Regions from separate parts of the Micromonospora sp. URMC 105 genome, predicted to be linked through region 3. Evidence: riboswitches for the same ligand, from Rfam matches in the RefSeq annotation. Region 3 holds a riboswitch; each other region holds the start of a gene.
The links. A riboswitch is a leader RNA that binds a small molecule or an ion and turns the genes downstream of it on or off. The one in region 3 is predicted to bind cyclic di-AMP.

Region 1 (4,777 bases), on a different contig from region 3:
CCCGCTCCGAGTACGACGACCCGCACCACGACTACCCCGCGATCGACCTGCCCACCCAGACCGGGGTGACCACGTACGCGATCACCGCCGGCACGGTGTCCCACGCCGGCGGCAGCTGCGGCTACGGCGTCGGGATCACCGGCGACGACGGCGCGTACTACCTGTTCTGTCACCTGTCGTCGCGCTCCGTCGCCGCCGGCGCCAGGGTCAGTGCCGGTCAGGTCATCGGGTACACCGGCGCCACCGGCAACGTGACCGGCCCGCACCTGCACATCGAGGTCCGCGTCGGCGGCGTCAACCGGTGCCCGCAGCAGTTGCTGCTGGCCATCTACGACGGTGCGACGGTGCCGGCCGCGGCCAGCCTGCCCAGCAGCGGCTGCAGCTACTGAGCGACCGGAGGTGGGCGGTCGGGCCCGGAGCCCGGCCGCCCACCATCGCTCACAGGTACGGGTCGAGCAGGGCGAGCACCGCCGCCGGGTCCTCCACGTGCGCGTTGTGCCCGAGACCGGGCAGGGTCACCACCGGCACGCCCAGCTCGGCGAGCTGCGCGTCGGTGACCATCGGGTCGTGCTCGCCCCGGGCCAGCAGCACCGGGACGTCGGTGGCGGCCAGCAGGGCGGGCAGCTCCGGCGCGCCGACCGCGAAGGCGGCCGGGTCCATGGCCAGCCGCCAGCGGCCGTCCTCGACGCGCAGGCCCGCGTCGACCGCCGGGTGGTCCGGCGCGAACAACCCGCCGAGGCCGGCCACCTTCAGGTAGCGGCGGGCCGCCTCGTCCCGGGTCGCGAACCAGGTCACCGGCCGCTCGGACAGCTCCCGCGCCCGGGCCAGCTCGGCCGGCGACCAGACCGCCTTGATGCCCAGCCCCACCACCGCGTCCACCGGCAGCCCCGCCTCGCGGGCGGCCAGCGCCAGCGCGACCACCCCGCCCAGGGAGTGCCCGAGGACCACCAGCCGCTCACCCGGCCGCGCGCCCTCGGCCGCCGGGCCGAGCCGCGCCGCGACCTGCCCGGCGAGCCCGGCGAAGGAGTACCCGGGCAGCGGCGGGGAGAAGCCGTGCCCGGCCAGGTCCGGCGCCAGCCAGCGGCCCGGCCAGCGGTGTTCCAGCAGCGGCGCCCAGGGCAGCCACACGTCGCCGGTGGCGCCCATCCCGTGCAGCAGCAACAGCAGGCGGCGGGTACCCGAGTCGTCGGTCATGGGGCGCAGTGTGCCACCGCCCGGTTCCGCCGCGCGAGACGCGCCGACGACGACGGGCACCACCCCCAGGGGGGCGGTGCCCGTACGTGCGGTGGTGCGAGGTCAGGCCGAGTAGCCGCGGGTGGCGATCCAGTTCGCCAGGTCGATGGTGCTGATCCAGTACGTCGGCACGTTCGGGTCCGCCGAGTCGGCGATCCGGACCGTGCGGCCGTCGTTCTTGTAGCCGACCACGGCGATGTAGTGGCCGCCCGGGAAGGAGTGCCAGCCACCGGCGGTGTCGGTGGCGGAGCCCGCCACGTTCGCCACGACACCCCGCCCGTCGTTGATGGTCTCGATGACGTCGGCCTGGAGCCGGTCGATCTGCGCGGAGCTGGGGGTGCCGTCGAACATCCGGGTGCGGTACGGGTCGCCCTTGACCGACTGGTTCAGGACCCGGGTGGTGTCCCGCGCCGAGTTGGTGCCCATCTCGGTGGTGCCGAGCGGGCCGACCAGCTCGTCCTGGCTGCGCTCGACGCCGGCCGCGCTGAGCGCGTGGCGCACCGCCGCCGGACCGCAGTTGTAGAACGTGTTCTGCGCCTGGTAGTCGATCCGCAGGACCTTGGTCGACGGCGGCTTGGGAGCCGCCTTGCGGGTCACGTCCGGGTCCGCCTTGGCCTTGCCGGCGGACGACGGCGAGGACGGGCGGTGGTGGGTGGTGGCGCGGTCCTGGCCACGGCTGGCGACCTCGTCCAGCCGGGGCGCCAGCTCGGCGGCGACGGCGGCCGAGGTCTGCTGGCGGGCGGGCGCCTCGTCGGCGAGCAGGGTGGTGGCACCGGAGACCAGCACGAGCGCGGCGGCCGAACCGGCGAGGAGCTGGTACGACCGCTCGCCGGCCAGCCGGCGCAGCTGCCGCTTCAGGGTGTGCTTCACGTGTTCCTCCACGGTACGAGGGCGGGAGCGGCGTGCCGGACCGGCGGGTGACGAGACGTCACCCGCGGTGTGAGGACCGGTGCAGAGGCCGCTCGGCGGGGGTGCGCCCGGGCAGTGGCCGGGCGGCGGGGTGTGGGCCGGGATCAGCGCGCGAGGGCGCGGCGGACCTGCGGGAACACCCCGGTACCGAGGTGGAGAGGGATGCGAGGGTGCTGCACGAAGTGGAAACTCCTTCCGACACCGCCTACCGGGTTAGCTGACGGATTCGGGCGGGAAGAACGCCCTACCGCGGGCCGTGGCCCGCGGATTCACCCCAGACGTGCGTGGGTCCCCGGTTCGTGAAAGTCACGATTGAGCGGGTCGGTGCGGCGTCGCCTCTTGCGATCGGAAACCGCACCGGACGGGGCGACACTACTGGCCGGTCCACCTGCCCGCCAAGCGTCCCCAGCTGCGTAAACATCATCGGGGCGACTAATTTGCCGTACAGTTCGGCACTGACGCCACTCAATGGGACGGACGTTTGTTACGGCACGGTCGGGTCACAACCGGACGGCCGGGCGGCAACGTCAGCGGATCGCGGCGATCGATGTCACCGACTGTTACGAGTGACCGTTTCCGTGATCGCGGTGACGCGGCTCACGAAATTCGGGTAACGATTCGGTCGCGGCGTCAGCCCACCCGGGCGGGCCGCCAGCGCGCCGCAGGCGCCGTCCGCGCCGCCCCCGTCGCCGCCCGTGGCGCGGGCACCCGCCCCGGACGCAGCCGCTGCGCCGCCGCGTACGCCTCTGCGCTCAGGGCACGGGCCGCCTCGGCGGCCAGTTCGGCGTCCCGCCACGCCGACCGCTCCCGTTCGGCCGCCGCCCGGTACGCGTCCCGCCGGCCGTCGCGGACCGCCCGGACCAGCAGCACCTCCTGCTCGACCGGGTGCCGCCGGGAGTCCCAGCCGTCCCGGTGCGCGAAGACGTCCCGCAGCCGCTCCACGGGCAGCTCGCCGCGCCAGTGGGCGGCCACCGCCGCCTGGTGCAGCCAGCGCTCCCGGCCCGCGTACTCGGCCGGCGTGCGGGGCGTACGCGGGGCGGGCAGTGCGGCGGCGCCGACGAACCGACGGGCGGCGGTCTCCGCGTCGTCGTACACCTCCCAGGCCCGGTCCATCTCCTCCTGAGCGGTCAGCCAGGCCTCCCGCCGCCGGCGGGCGGTCTGGGCGGCGCCGGCCGCGGCGACGGCGACCTCCTCGGCGTACCGGCGCAGGTCCGCCAGCTCCGTCGCGGGGCTGGGAGCCGGGGACGCCTCGACGGCCGGCTCGGCGGCGGTCTCCCGCTCCGGGCGGGCGACCAGCACGGTGAGCACGGTCAGGGCGAGCACGAGCAGGGCCGACCAGATGGCGGCGGCGGTCGGGACCTCGACGAGGAACTGGTAGACGACGGTGTTCATGGTCGGCACCTCCCGGAAGGGGGACGCGGATGAGGAGTCCGCACGCCGGCCCGGGGCGGCGGGGCGAGGCCGGGGGGCGTCGCACGCCGGTGGGCGGGTGCGGTGGCGTGGTTCTCGACAGGTGCGGTCGCGGGTCACCCCCGCGTGGGCGGTCAGCCGAGCGGCGGGGCGCGCGGGCCGCTGGCGCCGACGGCCGGCCCGGCCAGGGGCGGCGGCGCGGTGACCGGGTGGGCCGATCGGCCGGCCCGGTCGATCGAGGCGACCGGGTCGAACGGCACGACCGGCGGGGCGACGAGGGCGTGGCCCGCGCTCCGGGCGTCCCCGGCGCCGAGCGTCACGGCGGGACCGGCCGCGATCGTGCCGGCGGGGCCTGCGGCGATCGTGCCGGCGGAGCGGGCGGTGAGGTCGACGGCGGGGCTCGCGGTGAGGTGGACGGCGGCCGCGCGGACGGCGGACACGTCGGGCACCGCCAGGTCGGCGAGGGCCGGCGCGGCGGCCGGACGCGGGGCGGCGGCGCCCGGGCCGGTGTCGGACACGGCCGAACCGCCGAGGGAGAGCGCGACCGCCAGGGCGAGGCCGGTCAGCAGCCGGGAGCTCCAGCGCGCGACCCACCACAGGGGACTGGTGCGCGCGACCGGGAGCACGGCATAACGCTACCGCCGATGCCCGGTGATCGCAGCGTCGCCGGGCGTGTCGGCGCGGCACTCACGACCGCGCGACCGGTCGAGCGCCGCCCGTCTGCGGCGTGTCGGGCAGTCCCTCGGCAACGTCACCCCGACCTGCCGGCGAACCGCCCGGGGCAGCGCCGGTCCCGAGCACCTGCCGACGGGCGTCCTCACCGGGCCGGCACGGAGGGCGTGCCGTGTCCTCCCCCGGGCCACCACTTGCGGCGTGTCGGGCAGTCCTCCACGGATGTCACCCCGACATGCCGGCAAACGGCGCGACGCCGACGGGCTCCGCGGCCGCGGGCGGGCCGGAGCGGCCGGGGTGGACCGGTCAGCGCGACGGACTCCCGGGGCGGGCCGGAGCGGCCGGGGTGGACCGGTCAGTGCGACGGGCTCCGGGGCGGGCCGGAGGCCAGGGTGGACCGTTCAGTGCGGGTCGCGCGGGCCCGCGTACTCGATCGGTCGGCCCGCCGGAACGTCGGTGGCGGCCCCCCGGGGTGCCGGCGTGGCGCGCCGCGGCGGCGCCTCCCTGTCCAGGGTCGACGCGACGCGGGCGGGTCGCGGGCGGCGGCGGGGGG
Region 2 (4,777 bases), on a different contig from region 3:
GCCACGCCGACGGGCACGCGGTACGCCTCGGCGACGATTTCGTCCTGGCCACCGCCGACCGGCTCGACGGCGACGCCTTCGTGGTCTTCCGGCCCGCCGCCGTCGCCCTGCACCCGCACCGGCCCGACGGCAGCCCTCGCAACACCTGGCCGGCCACGGTCAGCGGGGTGCAGCGGCACGGGGACAACCTGCGGGTGCAGCTCACCGGTCCGGTCACCGCCGCCGCCGACGTCACCCCGGCCGCCGCCGCCCAGCTGCGCCTGGAGCCCGGGCAGCGGGTCTGGGCGGCGGTCAAGGCCAGCGAGACCCGGGCGTACCCGGCCGCAACGGCGCAACCGGACGGCTAGCGGCCCGCCTCGCGCTCGAAGACGTCCGGGACGCCGTCGTGGTCCTCGTCGACGGTCTCGATCTCGTGCACCCGCCGGTAGACCCGGGTGCGGGCGCGCAGGATCACCGTCGCCAGCAGCGCGGAGAGCAGCGAGCCGGTGAGCACGGCGACCTTGACGTGGTCGTCGCGCGCGCTGCCCAGGCCGAACGCCAGCTCGCCGATCAGCAGCGACACGGTGAACCCGATCCCGCCGAGCAACGCCAGGCCCAGCACGTCGAGCCAGTTCAGTCCCTCGTCGAGGTTGGCCCGGGTGAACCGGGACACCAGCCAGGTGGCGGCCAGGATGCCCACCGGCTTGCCGAGCACCAGACCGACCACGATGCCGACCGCGACCCGGTCGGACAGTGCGGTGGCCAGCCCGGCCAGCCCGCCGACCGTGACCCCCGCGGAGAGGAACGCGAAGATCGGCACCGCCACCCCGGCGGAGATCGGCCGGAACCGGTGCTCGAAGTGCTCCGCCAGGCCCGGCCCGGCGCCCGGCCCACCGGCGGCCGTGCTGCGCAGCACCGGCACGGCGAAGGCCAGCAGCACCCCCGCCACCGTGGCGTGCACACCCGAGGCGTGCACGAGCGTCCAGGTCACCGCCGCCAGCGGCAGCAGCAGCCACCAGGACCGGACCCGGCGCTGCACCAGCACGGCGAAGAGCGCGAGCGGCACCAGTGCGCCCAGCAGCGGAAGCACGGCGAGGCTGGTGGTGTAGAAGACGGCGATGATCACGATGGCGAGCAGGTCGTCGACGACCGCCAGGGTGAGCAGGAAGGTGCGCAGCGCCGACGGCAGCAGCCGTCCGACCACCGCGAGCACCGCGAGGGCGAACGCGATGTCGGTGGCCGTGGGGATCGCCCAGCCGCGGGCCCCGTCGGCCCCGGCGAACAGGAGGAACAGCACGGCCGGTACGACCACCCCGCCGACCGCCGCCGCCACCGGCACCGCGGCCCGGCGCGGGTCCCGCAGGTCTCCGGCGACGAACTCGCGCTTGAGTTCCAGCCCGGCGACGAAGAAGAAGATCGCCAGCAGCCCGTCGGCGGCCCAGGTCGCGAGGCTCAGGTCGAGGTGCAGCGACGCCGGGCCGACGGTGAGGTCACGCAGCGACCGGTAGCCGTCCGCCCAGGGCGAGTTCGACCAGACCAGCGCGAGCAGCGCCCCGACGAGCAGGAGCGCCCCGCCCACGGTCTCCTTGCGCAGGATGCCCAGGATGCGGCTGGTCTCGCCCCAGGAGCGGCGGGCGAACAGGCTGGTACGGCGCCGGGGGGCGTCGGTCACGGGGAGTCTCCTCGTCGGCAGGGATCGCGTCATCCATCGCCGACCAGACTTCCCGGCACACCAGGGCCAACCCTATCGGGTGTGCGGACCGGCGGCCCGGTGACCCGGACACGGCGACGCGTCAGAGGCTGAGCTTCTGGCCCGGGAAGATCAGGCCCGGGTCGCTGCCCACCACGCGCTTGTTGCGCTCGTACAGCGCGTGCCAGCCACCGGCCAGGTCTCGGGCCTCGGCGATCCGCGACAGGGTGTCACCCGCCCGCACCACGTACACGTCGCCGGTGGCGGCGGGGGCGCTGCGCCGCTGGCTGCGGCTGCTGTGCTGCTCGCCGCGCGAGGACCGCTCGGTGGCCTTCGACGAGCTGCGCGAGCCGGAGCGCCGCTCCGACTTCTGCGACTTCTGGGACTTCTGCGACTTCTCGGAGCTGCTCGCGTAGCTCTTGCTGGAGCCGCCCTTCTTGCCGCAGGTCGGCCAGGCGCCGATGCCCTGACCGTCGAGCACCTTCTCGGCGATGGCGATCTGCTCGCCCCGGCTGGCCAGGTCGGCGCGGGAGGCGTACTTCTTGCCGCCGTAGCCGGCCCAGGTGCTCTGCGAGAACTGCAGGCCGCCGTAGTAGCCGTTGCCGGTGTTGATGTGCCAGTTGCCGCCGGACTCGCACTGGGCGATCGCGTCCCAGTTGACGGCGGCGCTCGCCGGTGACGCCGGTGCCAGTACGGCAGCGACTGCGGTGACCGCACCGACGGCGAGCGTGCCGACGGCGATGCGGCGCGAGCTGACCCGTCGGTGACGGGCGGTGTATTCAGTTGCCATGTGGATTCCTCCACGCCGACGAGGTGAGCTGTCGGGTTCGGGCCGAGGAGCCCGGCCGCCGTGGCGGCTTCACCCCGAGGTGACGTGCACCGAGGAACGTGTGGGTCCCCCGCTCCATGCCCGGTGACAAGGTCCCAGCGGCCGGCGGCATGGATTAGGCGTTACCGGCCGTGGTGTCCGCGATCGCGAACACGAACGACGTTAGGAACCGTTTCGGGGGATTGCCCACTTCTTGTGAAGTTCTTCACCCGGCCGAGCGACGGCTTCGTCCGTCGAGTTGCGGGCCCGCCGATGATGCTCTACACGGCGGGCATTCGCATGTGGATCACGGTGCGGACCGGTCCCTTCCCGACCGCCGGGCGGTCGGGAAGGGACCCGTCGCAACCGGTCAGAGGGTGCGGGCCAGCCGGTCGGCGAGGAGCCGGGCGAAGCGGGCCGGGTCGGCCAGGTCGCCGCCCTCGGCGAGCAGCGCCATGCCGTACAGCAGCTCGGCGGTCTCGGTGAGAGCGTCGGAGTCACCGCCGCGCTCGTGCGCGGCGCGCAGGCCGGTAACCAGCGGGTGGGTCGGGTTGAGTTCGAGGATGCGCAGGACCTTCGGTACCTCCTGCCCCATCGCGCGGTACATCTTCTCCAGCGTCGGGGTGATGTCGTGCGCGTCGCCGACGAGGCAGGCCGGCGAGGTGGTCAGGCGAGACGAGAGCCGTACCTCCTTGACGCTGTCGGACAGCGCGCCGCCGAGGAAGCCGAGCAGGGCGGCGTACTCCTTGGTCTGCTGCTCCCGCTGCGTCTCGGCCTCCTCACGCTCCTGCGCGGTGTCCAGGTCCACCTGGCCCTTGGCGATCGAGCGCAGCGGCCGGCCGTCGAACTGCGCTACCCGCTCCACCCAGACCTCGTCGACCGGGTCGGTGAGCAGCAGCACCTCGTAGCCCTTGGCGCGGAACGCCTCCATGTGCGGGGAGTTCTCCAGCGCCGTCCGGGTCTCACCGGTGGCGTAGTAGATCTCTTCCTGGCCGTCCTTCATCCGCTCGACGTACTCGTGCAGGGTGGTCTGCTCGGCGGGGTCGTGGGTGGAGGCGACGGAGACGACGTCCAGGATCGCCTGCTGGTTGTCCGGATCCTCCAGCAGCCCCTCCTTGAGCACCCGGCCGAACTCCGACCAGAACGTCCGGTACCGCTCGGGGTGCTCGGCGCGCATCTCCTTGACCGTGGCGAGCACCTTGCGGACCAGCCGGCGGCGGACGATCTGGATCTGCCGGTCCTGCTGAAGGATCTCCCGGGAGATGTTCAGCGACAGGTCGTGCGCGTCCACCACGCCCTTGACGAAGCGCAGGTAGTTGGGCATGAGCGCGGCGCAGTCGTCCATCACGAAGACCCGCTTGACGTAGAGCTGCACCCCACGCCGGCCGTCGGCCAGGTACAGGTCGAACGGGGCGTGCGTGGGGATGAAGAGCAGCGCCTCGTACTCGAAGACGCCCTCGCCCCGCATGTGGATGGTCTCCAGCGGGTCGGCCCAGTCGTGGCTGACGTGCCGGTAGAAGTCGCGGTACTCCTCCTCGGCGACCTCGTCGCGCGGCCGGGCCCAGAGCGCCTTCATCGAGTTGAGGGTGGCTCGCTCGGCGTCCGCCGTGACCAGCCGGATCGGCCAGGCGATGAAGTCGGAGTACCGCTTGACGATCTCGCGGATCTTGCCGTGGTCGGTGTAGTCGGCGAGGTTGTCCTCGCTGTCGGCCGGCTTCAGGTGCACGGTCACCGACGTGCCCTGCGGGGCGTCGGTGACCGTCTCGACGACGTAGGTGCCCTCGCCGGTGGACTCCCAGCGGGTGCCCTCGGCCTGACCGGCGCGCCGGGTCAGCAGGCTGACCTTGTCGGCCACCATGAACGTCGAGTAGAAGCCCACCCCGAACTGGCCGATCAGGTCCTGCGCGGCGGCCTCACGGGACTCCTTCAGCTTGCGCAGCAGCTCGGCGGTGCCGGAGCGGGCGATGGTGCCGATCAGGGAGACGACGTCCTCGCGGGACATGCCGATGCCGTTGTCCCGCACGGTGAGGGTGCGGGCCGCGGGGTCGGTCTCGATCTCGATGTGCAGGTCAGCGGTGTCGGCCACCAGGTCCTTGTCGACCAGGGACTCCAGCCGCAGCTTGTCCAGCGCGTCGGAGGCGTTGGAGACGAGTTCCCGCAGGAAGACGTCCTTGTGCGAGTAGATCGAGTGCACCATCAACTGCAGCAGTTGACGCGTCTCGGCCTGGAACTCCAACGTCTCGGTCCGGCTGCTCACACCAACCTCCTCATTCCTTTCGGCACGGGCTCCCGGGTCGGGA
Region 3 (4,777 bases):
CCGGACTGCTGCGCCTGCGCCACCAGGCGCTGGATGCCGGCCAGCGTGGTCTGGTCGCCGACCGCGTCGACGCGTACCCGGATCGCCGAGTCGGTGGCGACGGTGCCGGCCACCACCCGGTCGCCGACCGCCCGCGACACCGGGCGGGACTCGCCGGTGACCATCGACTCGTCCAGCTCGGCGGCGCCGTCCACGATCCGCCCGTCGGCCGGCACCCGGCCGCCGGGGCGGACCAGCACCACGTCCTCGACGCCCAGCTCGGCCACCGGCACCCGCTCGACGCCACCGTCCGGGCCGACCCGCTCGGCGTCGTCGGGCAGCAGCGCGGCCAACGCGGCGAGCGCGCCCCGCGCCTGGCCGATCGCCTTCATCTCCTGCCAGTGCCCGAGCAGCATGACGGTGACCAGGGCGGCCAGCTCCCACCAGAAGTCCAGCGCGAACGCGCCCAGGCTGGTGGCGAGCGAGGCGGCGTACGCGACGGTGATCGCCATCCCGACCAGCAGCATCATGCCCGGGGCCCGGTCGCGCACCTCGCGGACGGCCCCGACCAGGAACGGCCGGCCGCCCCAGAAGAAGACCACCGAGCCGAGCACCGGCCCGACCAGGGACCGGCCGGGGAACTCCAGCGAGTAACCGAACCAGTCCATCACCATGTGGCTGGTGACGACGACAGGCAGGGTCAGCGCCAGGCACAGCCAGAACCGGCGGCGGAACATCTCCGGGTCATGGCCGGCGTGCTTGTCGTGGCCCCGATGCCGGCCCGGCGCCGGGTGCCGGGCAGCTCCGGCGTGCTGGTCCATGCCCCCAAGATGCCCGGGGTGCGCGCCGCCGGTGGTGCGAACCGGGCGGACTAACAGCGAACCTGGCTACGATTCTCCGGCCATGACACTCCGCCCGCCGCCGCCGCGGCCCCGCGTACCGCGCCGGGGTCCGTTGCCGTGGCGAACCACCCGGGCGGCCCGCCGACCACGCCGCCCGCTCACCCTGCGTGAACACGCTGGCACCCGGGGGCGAGACCCCGGTACGCGTCCCGGTGCACACCGCCCGCCGGTGAACCGACCGGCCGGCTGACACGTACTCCGCCCTGGATCGTTGGGAGACTCGCAATGGGCGCCGACCACACCCGTCCCGCTCCGTCCGCCCCGCCCGGGGTGCGGCGGATCCTCGTCGCGACGGTGGTCCCGCTGTTCGTCGTCACGGTGATCGCCGCGCTGGCGCTCTGGCCGCGCGACTCCCGGCAGACCGACGGCGGGGCCGAGCCGCCGCGCCACCACGGGACGGTGACCCGGGTGCTGACCGAACCCTGCCCGCCGGCACCCGAGGTTCCCGACGGGTCGCCCGGCGCGGCCGAGGGTCCGTGCGGGACGGTCACGGTCAAGGTCGAGCAGGGCCCGGACAGCGGGCAGCTGGTGCAGACCCAGGTGCCGTCCGGCCCGGGCGCACCGACCGTGGCGGTGGGCGACGAGGTGGTGCTGGTCCAGCTCTCCGACCCGGCCGACCCCACCGCCAGCAGCTACCAAATCGCCGAGCACCAGCGGGGCAAGCCGCTGATCTGGCTGGTCGCGCTCTTCGCGGCGGCGATCGTGGCGTTCGGCCGACTGCGCGGGCTGGCCGCGCTGGCCGGGCTGGGCGCCAGCTTCGCCATCCTGCTCACCTTCGTCGTACCCGGCATCGCCACGGGCGGCTCGCCGCTGCTGATCGCCATCACCGGCTCGGCGCTGATCATGTTCGTGGTGCTGTACCTGACCCACGGGATCACCGCACAGACCTCGGTGGCGGTCCTCGGCACGCTCGGCAGCCTGGTGCTGACCGGGCTGCTCGGCAGCCTGGCCACCGCCGCCGCCCACCTGACCGGGTTCGGCAGCGAGGAGGCCACCACGCTGTCGCTGTACCAGCGCGACGTCGACCTGCACGGGCTGCTCCTGGCCGGCATCATCATCGGCTCGCTCGGCGTGCTCGACGACGTCACCGTCACGCAGGCCGCCACGGTCACCGAGCTGTCGCACGCCAACCCCGGCCTGTCCCGCACCCAGCTCTACCGGGCCGCCACCCGGGTCGGCCGGGCGCACATCGCCTCCACGGTCAACACCATCGTGCTCGCGTACGCGGGCGCGTCGCTGCCGCTGCTGCTCCTGCTCACCGCCGACAGCCGGCCGGTGAGCCAGATCCTCACCAGCGAGTTCCTGGCCCAGGAGATCGTCCGCAGCGCGGTGGCGACGCTCGGCCTGATCGCCGCCGTACCGCTGACCACCGCGCTGGCCGCGCTGGTCGCCACCGCCGGGCGCGGCCCGGCACCCGATCCGGTGCCGGGCGACGGCCCGGCGCCGACGCCCCGCCCCTCCGCCGACCGGGACGCGGCGCTCGAGGCGCTGAGCGCCACGCGCCCCGGCGGACCGTCCACCCCGGCCCCCGCACGGTGGCCCGACCCGGAAAGGAGCACGGACACCGCATGGTGAAACTCCGCTGCGTGACCGACGCCGACGCGGAACCTGACGAACGCGTCACTCGTCACGTACCGCCACGACGAAATAACGCTTTTAGTCGGGTTCTGGACGTAGATCCCCGGTACGACTCTCAGGTAACCTCGCTGCCGGTCACCGCCGAAGGCGCGCAGCGGCGCCTGCGGTGCCGCCGCCCAATCGCCGTGAGGCGAGCCGGGGAACCAGGTACATGGGGTGAATCCGCGCGAGCGGTAGGGGCCACTTCCGTCCCGAACCCGTCAGCTAACCCGGTCGGCGGTCGACGGAAGGGAACACTGTGACGGCACCCCTGCGCCGCTGGTTGACTCCGGTGGTGGCCGTGTTCGCCGCCCTGGCCATCCTCGCCGGGCCCACAGCGGCGACCGCCGCGCCCTCGACCCCCACCCCCTCCGGCCACGGGGAGGACGAGGAACCCAAGCTGCTCACCGACGTCATCGAGCTGCGCAACCGCGAGTACTCGAAGGCGAAGACCCAGCTGGAGAAGTCCAAGAAGCGCCAGCAGCAGCTCGGGCTGGAGGTGAAGCGCGCACAGGACGAGTTGGAGGCGTTGCGGCCGCAGGTCTCGCAGATCGCGGCGCAGTCGTACCGGACCGGCCGGATCGGCGCGGTGGCGGCGCTGCTGGAGAGCAGCGGGCCGGACTCGTTCGTCCAGCGCGCCTCCGTGCTGGACGAGCTGAACATGGTCAACGGGCAGAAGCTGGCCCGGGTCACCGCCGCCAAGAACCGCGCGGAGCAGGCCAAGCTGGCCCTCGACGCCGAGGTGCGCGAGCAGCAGAAGCTCACCAACGACATGGCCCGGGAGAGCCGGGAGGCGGAGAAGGCCCTGGCGCTGGTCGGCGGCCGGGGCTTCACCGGCGGCCTGGTCGATGCGAAGTCGCCGGTCGCCCGGATCGCACCTGGTCGGACGGCGGACGGCGGCTGGCGCCCCGAGTCGCGCACCGAGGACGACCCGACCACCTCCGGCACCATCACCCCCCGCACCCTGCACGCGTACAAGGAGGTCCGGCGGGCCGGCTTCAAGCGGTTCGTCGGCTGCTACCGGCCGGGCGGGCCGTGGGAGCACCCGAAGGGCAAGGCCTGCGACTGGTCGTTGCAGAACAGCGGTTTCTCGTCCTGGCACAACAACGACACCCGGATGTACGGCAACAACCTCGCCGCGTTCCTGATCCGCAACGCCGACCGGCTTGGCATCTACTACGTGATTTGGAACCGGCAGATCTGGTTCCCGGCGACGGGGTGGAAGTCGTACAGCGGACCGTCGGACCACACCGACCACGTGCACATGTCGATGCTGTAGCGCACGACCCGTACCGAACGAGGGCCGTCCCGATGGGGGCGGCCCTCGTCGCGTCGGGGGTGTCAGCCGGTGACGGCGCTCGCCTGGCCGGCTTGGGCCGGCACGGCGGCGGACCCGTCGGCGGGCACCGCGGCCACCGTGCGCACCTCGCCGGCGGCGAGCCGGTACGACATGCCGACCACCGCGCAGCGCCCGGCGGCGACCGCGTCGGCCAGGACGGCGGATTTGCCGAGCAGCGTTTCCACGGTGTGCCCGATGTGGATGTCGACGATCCCGTCGACGTCGTCGATGCCCTGCTCGGCCGCCCGCCGGAGGCTGGGCACCACCGCGTCCACCACCGCCCCCAGGTGCCCGGCGGGGGCCGCGCCCGTCCGTACCGCGTCCCGGGCGGCCTGCACGGCACCGCAGGAGTCGTGACCGAGCACCACCACGAGCGGGGTACCCAGGACGCTCACCGCGTACTCGACGCTGCCCAGCACCTCGGGCCCGGCGGTGTGCCCGGCGGTCCGGACCACGAAGAGGTCACCCAGGCCCCGGTCGAAGATGATCTCGGCGGCGAGGCGGGAGTCGGAGCAGCCGACGATCACCGCGAACGGGTGCTGACCGTCGGCGACGGCCGCCCGGTGCCGGGAGTCCTGGTTGGGGTGGCGCGGCGCGCCGGTCACGAAGCGCCGGTTGCCGGCGTGCAGCTCGGCGAGTGCCTGCGTCGGATCGGTCAGGGTCATTGACTCACCTCGGTCCCTCGCGAGATCGACCTGATCAGAGCCGGCCGGCGACGGAGGCGGCCTCGCCGCCCACCGTCACACGCAGTGAAAGATACGTCAAGGTATACGTGATATGGATTTCATACATTGCGGCGACGCCGGCACCGTGTCTCGCCGCCATGCCCACCGGCCGGGCTCCGGTTGCACGCAGGCCAGGGCGGAAACGTCGGCCGGCTGGCCCTACCATGACGGGATGGCGACGACTGCGCGGAACGGGAGCACCCGGAACTGGACGT

Region 1: it holds a riboswitch for cyclic di-AMP, as region 3 does, so the genes downstream of both, ACSNN7_RS21340 (C39 family peptidase) here and ACSNN7_RS08645 (coiled-coil domain-containing protein) in region 3, are expected to answer to the same signal.
Region 2: it holds a riboswitch for cyclic di-AMP, as region 3 does, so the genes downstream of both, ACSNN7_RS11740 (transglycosylase family protein) here and ACSNN7_RS08645 (coiled-coil domain-containing protein) in region 3, are expected to answer to the same signal.

Annotation. Positions count from the first base shown of each region.
Region 1 is NZ_JBPQTL010000075.1:4,180-8,956, forward strand. It holds gene ACSNN7_RS21330 (peptidoglycan-binding protein) at 1-389, shown strand, start outside; gene ACSNN7_RS21335 (alpha/beta fold hydrolase) at 439-1,194, opposite strand; gene ACSNN7_RS21340 (C39 family peptidase) at 1,297-2,115, opposite strand; cyclic di-AMP (ydaO/yuaA leader) riboswitch at 2,330-2,471, opposite strand; gene ACSNN7_RS21345 (hypothetical protein) at 2,773-3,534, opposite strand; gene ACSNN7_RS21350 (hypothetical protein) at 3,687-4,178, opposite strand; gene ACSNN7_RS21355 (acyltransferase family protein) at 4,626-4,777, opposite strand, start outside.
Region 2 is NZ_JBPQTL010000026.1:37,264-42,040, reverse strand. It holds gene ACSNN7_RS11750 (ABC transporter ATP-binding protein) at 1-347, shown strand, start outside; gene nhaA (Na+/H+ antiporter NhaA) at 344-1,684, opposite strand; gene ACSNN7_RS11740 (transglycosylase family protein) at 1,773-2,459, opposite strand; cyclic di-AMP (ydaO/yuaA leader) riboswitch at 2,458-2,630, opposite strand; gene htpG (molecular chaperone HtpG) at 2,848-4,734, opposite strand.
Region 3 is NZ_JBPQTL010000017.1:37,190-41,966, forward strand. It holds gene ACSNN7_RS08635 (heavy metal translocating P-type ATPase) at 1-800, opposite strand, end outside; gene ACSNN7_RS08640 (YibE/F family protein) at 1,107-2,456, shown strand; cyclic di-AMP (ydaO/yuaA leader) riboswitch at 2,623-2,753, shown strand; gene ACSNN7_RS08645 (coiled-coil domain-containing protein) at 2,758-3,777, shown strand; gene ACSNN7_RS08650 (carbonic anhydrase) at 3,840-4,502, opposite strand; gene ACSNN7_RS08655 (helix-turn-helix transcriptional regulator) at 4,735-4,777, shown strand, end outside.